2 regions of the Vibrio sp. V39_P1S14PM300 genome follow, and region 2 is predicted to be linked to the other one. Evidence: predicted binding sites of a transcription regulator. Region 2 holds the regulator's gene; the other holds the start of a gene.

Region 1 (4,428 bases), on a different contig from region 2:
CCACGTATGTGCATACCTGTTCACCACTGAGAAGTGGTGACAGCCTGTTGCCAATTCCGCTGTACCGTAATACGCCGACGCTGAACGGTGACCACAAAGCAGTGATTAAATGGCAGACCGAGTGGCAGGCGTGTGACGAACTGCAGATGGCTGGCGCGTGCCGGGCTGAACACGCCGCATTGCACGAAATTTGCGATGTCGACAGCGTTTTGTTCCGTCGTGGTTGGGACTTACGTGGGCGGATTGAATACCTGACTCACATTCCGACTTACTACTACCAGTACCGGGTGGGAGGCAGCAGTCTGGCGCAAGAGCAGGCGCGTCGGTGTCCGAAATGTGGTGGTGACTGGTTGTTGGAAGAGCCACTCCACGACATTTTCCATTTTAAGTGCGATGAGTGCCGGATTGTATCTAACCTGTCGTGGGACCATGTTAAATAAGCTTGGCCGGTCGAAAAGCAAAGAGCCCGCATTATGCGGGCTCTGGTTTTTCTGGGTGAATCTGGCTTACCAGCCTTTCACCACACCGCCCTGGAAGATTTCAGACGCTGCGCTGTACACGTCGTCAGTCTGGTAAGATTGAACGAACTGTTTCACGTTTTCTGCGTTGACGTTGTCTTCACGCGCGACAATCAGGTTGACGTAAGGCGACTCTTTGTCTTCAACAAACACACCGTCTTTTTGTGGTGTCAGATTGATTGAGCTGGCGTAGGTGGTGTTGATGATCGACAGGGCCACATCGTCCAGAGAGCGTGGTAGCTGCGCCGCGTCCAGTTCGACAATCTGAATGTTCTTCGGATTTTCTACGATGTCACGAACCGTGGCCAGCAGCCCCGCACCTTCACGAAGTTTGATCAGGCCTTGTTGCTCGAGTAGCAGCAGTGAGCGACCCAGGTTAGTAGGATCGTTCGGTACAGCGATGCGCGCACCGTCCTGGATATCGTCGACAGATTTCACTTGCTTCGAGTAGCCCGCGATAGGGTAAACAAAGGTGTTGCCAGCGATTGCCAGCTTGTAACCACGATCGGTGATTTGCTGATCCAGATACGGTTTGTGTTGGAACGCATTGACGTCAACGGAACCGTCATCCAGTGCGGCATTAGGCGTGACGTAATCGGTAAATGTCACCAGTTCTACGTCCAGGCCGTATTTTTCTTTTGCCACTTTCGCCGCCACTTCCGCGACCTGAGCTTCCGCACCAGCCATGACACCGACTTTGATTTTACTGGTGTCGGCCTGTTTGTCACCACAGCCAGAAAAGAATCAGAGCAGAGGCAGCAGCTGCGATGGCAAGTACACCTTTAAGATTAAATTTCATTGACTATCTCCTTGTTATAAATCGAATCTTTTTGAATTTATCTGTGATCAACGCGGCGCACGATATGGTCACCAATTGACTGAATAATCTGAACCAGAACGATCAGCATCACGACAGTGACCGCCATGATCACCACATCGTAACGGTGGAAACCGTAGCGAATTGCGACATCGCCGAGACCGCCGCCACCCACGGTACCTGCCATAGCAGAATAGCTGACCAGAGTGACTAATGTGATGGTGACAGAATTGACGATGGTTGGCAGCGCCTCTGGCAGCAGCACTTTGTTGATGATCTGCAGTGGCGTCGCCCCCATGGATTGCGCGGCCTCTACCAAGCCGGTCGGCACTTCCAGCAGCGCGCCTTCAATCAGGCGGGCCACAAAAGGAATGGCGCCGATGGTCAGTGGAACGATCGCGGCGGTGGTGCCGATAAAGGTGCCGACCAGCAGTTTGGTGACCGGAATGATCGCGACCATCAGGACCAAAAAAGGTACCGAACGGCCGACGTTAACGATCGCACCCAATACTTTATTCAGGGTTGGGTTTTCCAGCAGGCCGCCTTTTTTGCTGGTGTGCAAAATCACGCCAAGCGGAATGCCAACCGCAAAACCGACGATGCCGGCAACTGCCACCATGTACAGGGTTTCCCAGGTTGCACCCAGTAACAAATCGCCATTGAGGCTCAGCCAGTCAGAGAGTGTTTTAAAGGACATAACCCAGTACCTCAACTTTTACATTGTGTTCACGCAGATAGTCGATCGCGGCGTTGTCGTCGCTTTCGTTACCAAACAGTTCCGCCACCATCATGCCGAATTTTACACCACCAGCGTAATCCAGATCAGAGCTTAGGATACTGACGTCAATATTAAACTTACGTGATATCTGCGACATGAGCGGCGCATCAACAGTGGCGCCGGTGAACTCCAGTCGTACCAGAGGGTAGCTGCCTTCAACACGTTGAGATTGCAGGCGTGCCTGATAATCGTCCGGGATCGACAGATCCAGTGTTGAACGGATGAATTCATGCGCCAGCTCGGTTTTCGGATGGGCAAAAATTTCCCCCACGGTGCCTTTTTCAACCAGTTCGCCATCCCCGATGATCGCTACCTCGTGACAGATGCTCTTCACGACGTCCATCTCGTGGGTGATCAGCAAAATGGTGATATTGAGCTTGCGGTTAATTTCTTTGAGCAGTTCCAGAATAGACTGGGTGGTGGCCGGATCCAGTGCGCTGGTAGCTTCGTCACACAGCAGAACCTTAGGGTCGCTCGCCAGAGCCCGGGCGATCGCGACACGCTGTTTTTGACCGCCACTGAGGTTGGATGGGTAGCTGTCGCGTTTATCGGCCAGGCCGACCAATTTCAGTAATTCACTGACTTTACGCTCAATGTGCGTGTTGTCCGCTCCCGCCAGCTCAAGCGGCAGCGCGACATTATCGAATACGCTGCGCGATGACAGCAGGTTAAAGTGCTGGAAAATCATGCCGATGTTACGTCGGGCTTCACTCAGTTGCGATTTGGACAGTTGGGTCAGATCCACCCCATCCACGACCACAGAGCCCGATGTTGGCTCTTCGAGCATGTTTACACAGCGGATCAAGGTACTTTTGCCGGCCCCTGATGAACCGATGACACCGAAAATGGTCCCCTGGGCAATGTGGAGATTGATGTCTTTCAGAGCCAGAATTTCCTTACTGCCCTGATAGAAGACTTTGTTGACTTGGTTAATCTCAATCATGTTCCAACCTGTGCGTTATCGCAGCATATTATTTTGACTTGAATCTCAATGACCAGTCGATGCTATGGGTTTCGTTGATTTAAGTCAATAGATATTTTTACGTCTAGACGTCTAAATGGTTATCCGCCTTTATAGCCCGAATAATTAGAGGATGATGAAAGAAATAAAGCGTGCAATAATTGATAACTATTGAAAGTTGAAAGAGAAATACATTGTGGCGAAACCTGCAGTCTTTTTGGATCGTGATGGTGTGATTAACGTTGATCACGGTTACGTTCATGATGAACATGATTTTGAGTTCATTGAGGGCGTGTTTGAAGCCGCCAGGGCGCTTCAGCAGATGGGGTATCAGCTGGTGCTGGTGACCAACCAGTCCGGTATCGCCCGCGGTAAATTCAGCGAAGAGCGCTTTTTGTCACTGACCCAGTGGATGGATTGGAACTTTGCTGACAACGGTGTGGAGTTCGACGGCATTTACTACTGCCCACACCATCCGGAACACGGACAGGGTAAATACAAAGAAGATTGCGACTGCCGCAAGCCTAAGCCGGGGATGTTTATCTCGGCGCGTGATTTTCTCAATATCGATATGGCGAACTCCGTTATGGTAGGCGACAAAGCCGAAGACCTGATGGCGGCGGACGCAGCGGGCGTGGGCACCAAAGTGTTAGTGCGCACCGGAAAACCTGTAACTGAGCAGGGAGAAGCGTTGGCTGATGTCGTTCTGGACAGTATCCGTGACGTTCCGGGTTATCTGACAAAATAGTCTAAGGTTTCGGTAAGACCCTTATATTTCTGGAGAACAATAATATGAACAAAACTCTGATTGCTGCAGCGGCCAGCGTTGTGCTGTTTGGATGTGCTCAATCGGGCAATACGTCGTCTCAGGCTGGTGAAAACTTCCTGCATTACAGCTGTGATGCAAAGATGGCTTTTGACGCGGACTATTCGCAACAAGACAAAGCAACGGTGCGGGTTGACGGCCAGGATTATGCCTTGACGCAAGTCCCCGCTGGCTCAGGCATCCGGTACATCCTAGCCAATGAGCAGGGTGAAGGCATGGATGTGGATCTGCATGCCAAAGGTGACGGTGCCCGCCTGCAAGTTGGTGACACTTTTTTCCGCAACTGTGTGACCGAAGACTTCCCACAACAGCAATAATGCCCGGCGGGCCGTCCGGCCCGCTTCTCTCCTGATTTAGTTTCTGCCTTATGAGTAAAAAGCTGACCATTCTCGATATTGCCCAACTGGCCGGCGTCGGTAAATCCACGGTGTCGCGTGTGCTGACCAATGACCCTAAAGTCAAGCCGGAAACCCGGCAGAAAGTGGAGCAGGTGATTGCGGCGCACGGGTACGTGCCATCGAAATCGGC
Region 2 (4,428 bases):
CGCCGACGATCTCTGCGGTATAGGCCAGCCGCAGACACAATTGATCCGGTTGAGATTCAAATGCCAGAGGCTCAAGCTGGACACGCTTTAAGTGGGCCAGCACCTGATTCTGTAAACGCTGGAAGTCGTGGCCATGACCGAAACTCAGTTCGATCAGCAGCACTTCGTTGAGCGACGTGATGATTTTGGCGCCGCGACCGGAAGCCAGCACCCGCTCGATACGGGTAGAGCCGGATTCCGGTGCGTGGCTACAACGTAGATGCAGATCCATTGCGCTTTGTGCTACGGGCTGTAGGGTACGGCTGTGCAGGACGGGCGCGGCCAGACGTGCCAGTTCACTGGCTTCATCTAGGCGCAGCAGTGGCAACAGGCAGGCATCACCGACCAGACGGGGGTCGGCGCTGTAAACGCCGGCCACATCACTCCAGATGGTCACCTGATCAACCTCGGCCAGCGCACCGATGATGGTCGCCGAGTAATCGGAGCCATTGCGACCAAGCAAAACCGTATGGCCTTGGGTGTCTTGCGCCATAAAGCCGGTGATCACCACACGGTGATGGGCATGCTGAGCCAGCACATCTTTGACCAGAGGATAGGAGCTGCCGCGATCGATTTCCGGCTGGGTACCGGCCTCCGCACGCAGAAACGCGCGCGCGTCCTGAGCCACTGCCTGCATATCACTGGCGTTCAACAGGGCCGCCAGAAGGCGGGATGACCATACTTCTCCGTGACCCAGCACAGCGGCGCGGCTGGACTCCGTTAGCGGCGCAGTCAGCTCACCGAGTGAGCTGAATTCATCATGCAGTTGGGCCAGACACTGTTCGCGGCTGTCGCCGTCCAACAAGTCCTCAATCAGTTCCGACTGATATTGACGCAGGGACTGCAGGACCTCGTGTGCCAGACGACCGTCTTTGTTGAGCGCATCGGTGAACTCAATTAAACGGTTGGTGGTTTTGCCGGCGGCAGACACGACCACCAGATCGTCGTTGCCTGAATATTCTCTGAGAATGGTCACCACGCGGCGATAGCACTCCGGATCGGCCAGGCTGCTGCCGCCGAATTTGTGCAGTTGACGGAAGGGCGTCATTTACAGTGCCTCCTTTGCTTGCGTAAAGGCGTGATCCAGATCGGCAATCAGGTCGCTGACGTCTTCCAGCCCGACCGATAGCCGCAGCAGTTGCTGTGATACGCCGGCTTCCGTCAGTGCCGCTTCTCCCATGGCTCGGTGTGTCATCGAGGCTGGGTGGCAGATCAGGCTTTCGACACCGCCGAGCGACTCCGCCAGCGAAAACAGGCTTAACTGGCCGACGAAATATTTCAGTTGTTCAAACGAGCCAGAAAATTCGAAGCTGAGCATTGAGCCGAATCCGCTTTGCTGCTTTTTGGCGATCTCATGGCCGGGATGTTCTGGCAGACTTGGGTGGTAGATTTTGCGGACCATAGGCTGAGCTTGCAGATAACGCAGAATTTCGCGTGAGCTTTCCTCATGCACGCGCATCCGGGCGCCAAGTGTGCGGATCCCGCGTAAGGTCATGTAGCTGTCAAACGGAGTGCCCGTAGCGCCGATGCAGTTGCCCCACCAGGCCAGATCTTCGGCGTGTTGCACTGATTTGGTGATCACCACGCCGCCAATCACATCAGAGTGACCGTTGATGAACTTAGTGGTGGAGTGGATCACAAAGTCAGCGCCGAGCTCAAGTGGCTTTTGGAACACCGGAGTCAAAAAGGTGTTGTCGACCCCGACCAGGGTGCCGGATTGTTTGGCTTTCTCGCATACTTTGGCGATGTCCACTACGCGCACTAGCGGGTTGGATGGGGTTTCCAGCAGAATGAGTTTGGGACGTTTGGCCAGTGCGGCCTCCAGTGCCGCGTCGTCGGATTGATCGACAAACGCAACCTGAAAATCACCTTTTTGTGCCCGGGTATTGAATAAACGGTATGTGCCGCCGTAGCAATCGTGCGGTGCCACGATCAGATCGTCCGGACCAAGGAAAGCGGATACCCACAAATTGAGGGCTGAGGTCCCGCAGTTGGTCACGACTGCGCCCTGACCCGATTCAAGCTCATACAGCGCTTTTTCCAGCAGGCCACGATTGGGGTTGCCTGAACGGGTATAGTCGTATTGGGGGACTTCACCAAAGGCCGGGAAGCCATAATTGGTCGACAAATAGATCGGGGGAACGACTGCGTGATGCTGGGTGTCGGATTCGATACCAGTACGTACCGCGATTGTGGCTGGCTTGCGGGTGCTCATGAGGCTTTCCTTTCGAAACAGGTGATGACTTGTCTGTTGGATTACGCTATACCTAAATCGTGACATCAGGGCGTTTTCCATCTCCATTGCCACCACTTTACTTTTCAAAAATTAAGACGTCAACACTTCTAGACGTCTATATGTCTTTGCTTATAGCCTTAAATCCCGCTAAAATTCAGCTTTCCTAATTTTTCTTTATACAGATGACAATAACGAAGGTGCGCAATGGCAGACTGGAATGGTGAATACATTAGCCCATACGCGGAACACGGCAAGAAAAGTGAGCAAGTCAAGAAGATCACCGTATCTATTCCGCTGAAAGTATTGAAGGTGTTAACAGACGAACGTACTCGCCGCCAGATCAATAACCTGCGCCATGCGACGAACAGTGAATTGCTGTGTGAAGCGTTTCTGCACGCGTACACCGGTCAGCCGTTACCGACTGATGAAGATTTGCGCAAAGACCGTCCGGACGAAATCCCGACTGAAGCCAAAGCGATCATGACCGCGATGGGCATCGAATTTGAGGCATTTGACGACGAGTAAGCGTCACCTCATCATCACCGGAAAGAAAAAAGGTTGGCCTTCGCCAACCTTTTTTGTGTCGCTATGGGGCGAATTACCCTGCCATGTAGTTGTCTGGCATCGCGATGCGCGCCACACCTGAATCCACCGCGGCCTGAGCAACCGCTTTGGCTACGCGTGGCAGCAGGCGAGAGTCCATCGGTTTTGGAATGATGTAATCTGGACCAAACTCGAGTTTCTCCACTCCGGCCGCGGTCAGAACTTCTGCTGGCACCGGCTCTTTGGCCAGTTCACGGATAGCGTCAACCGCAGCCAGCTTCATCTCGTCATTGATTTCGCTGGCACGAACATCCAGCGCACCACGGAAAATGAATGGGAAACACAGCACGTTGTTGACCTGGTTCGGGTAGTCACTGCGACCGGTACCCATGATCAGATCCTGACGCACCGCGCGCGCCAGCTCTGGTTTGATTTCCGGATCCGGGTTGGAACAGGCGAAGACCACTGGCTTGTCAGCCATCAGTTCGAGCGCTTCCGGTGACAGTAGGTTCGGACCTGACACGCCGAGGAACAGATCGGCACCTTCGATCACGTCTTCCAGGGTGCGTTTGTCGGTGTTGTTGGCGAACAGTTGTTTGTATTCGTTGAGATCATCACGACGGGTATGAATCACACCTTTACGGTCCAGCATGTAGATCTTCTCACGCATGGCGCCACATTTGATCAGCAGCTCCATACACGCCACAGCCGCCGCGCCAGCACCGAGACACACAATCACCGCGTCTTCCAGTTTTTTGCCCTGCAGTTCGATCGCGTTAAGCATACCCGCCGCGGTGACGATGGCGGTGCCGTGTTGGTCGTCGTGAAAAACCGGAACATCACAGCGTTCGATCAGACGTTTTTCAATCTCAAAACAGTCCGGCGCTTTGATGTCTTCCAGGTTGATGCCGCCAAACGTGTCGGCAATATTAGCTACGGTGTCGACAAATTCGTCGATCGTGCGGTGTTTTACTTCAATATCAATCGAATCAAGGCCAGCAAAGCGTTTAAACAGCAGGGCTTTACCTTCCATAACAGGTTTCGATGCAAGTGGTCCCAGATTACCCAGGCCAAGAATTGCTGTTCCGTTGGAGATCACAGCGACCATGTTGCCTTTGGCGGTGTACTTGTACACGTTATCGGCATTCTGGGCGATTTCACGCACCGGTTCCGCAACGCCCGGGCTGTATGCCAGCGCCAGATCTTTTGCCGTTTCGGCTGGAGTGGTGAGAGCAACGGAAATTTTTCCCGGCGCAGGAAACGCATGATAATCAAGCGCTTGTTGACGCAGCTGTTCTTCGGGGGTCAATTCTTGGCGATTGTCGTCGGACATAGGTGTAGGTACTCACTTTAATAATTGTTAGAAATTCAATCGGGGAAATAGTCCATTCCACCTCGAAAGCGTTTCGTCGGCGACAAAAAACAGCATATTGCGCTGGGAAGCAACAGGTGGTTTGGGTCTTCATTCTAATGGATGTGATTAGAACTTCCTAGGCAGGATTGCGAGTCATGTCATTAAAACCCTGCAAATTGCCGCTGATAAGACCAGCTCAAAGAGTAATCACTCGCGCTGTTGCGGTGGCGATGGATTAATCTCCGGTAATGGACGG

Evidence for each region. The regulator MetJ, encoded in region 2, represses methionine synthesis genes. The targets are predictions, from matches to a motif close to TTAGACNTNTANANGTCTAA.
Region 1: a site for MetJ is predicted at 3,152-3,171, ahead of metN (methionine ABC transporter ATP-binding protein MetN). Genes of this name have one in related genera too.

What each region holds. Positions count from the first base shown of each region.
Region 1 is NZ_WXWP01000402.1:15,268-19,695, forward strand. It holds gene CAG65_RS20995 (Zn-ribbon-containing protein) at 1-440, shown strand, start outside; partial or broken gene CAG65_RS21000 (MetQ/NlpA family lipoprotein) at 507-1,317, opposite strand; gene CAG65_RS21005 (methionine ABC transporter permease) at 1,355-2,032, opposite strand; gene metN (methionine ABC transporter ATP-binding protein MetN) at 2,022-3,056, opposite strand; gene gmhB (D-glycero-beta-D-manno-heptose 1,7-bisphosphate 7-phosphatase) at 3,271-3,822, shown strand; gene CAG65_RS21020 (MliC family protein) at 3,867-4,217, shown strand; gene treR (trehalose operon repressor TreR) at 4,268-4,428, shown strand, end outside.
Region 2 is NZ_WXWP01000179.1:18,184-22,611, forward strand. It holds gene CAG65_RS09030 (bifunctional aspartate kinase/homoserine dehydrogenase II) at 1-1,087, opposite strand, end outside; gene CAG65_RS09035 (O-succinylhomoserine (thiol)-lyase) at 1,088-2,254, opposite strand; gene metJ (met regulon transcriptional regulator MetJ) at 2,480-2,800, shown strand; gene CAG65_RS09045 (malic enzyme-like NAD(P)-binding protein) at 2,874-4,151, opposite strand.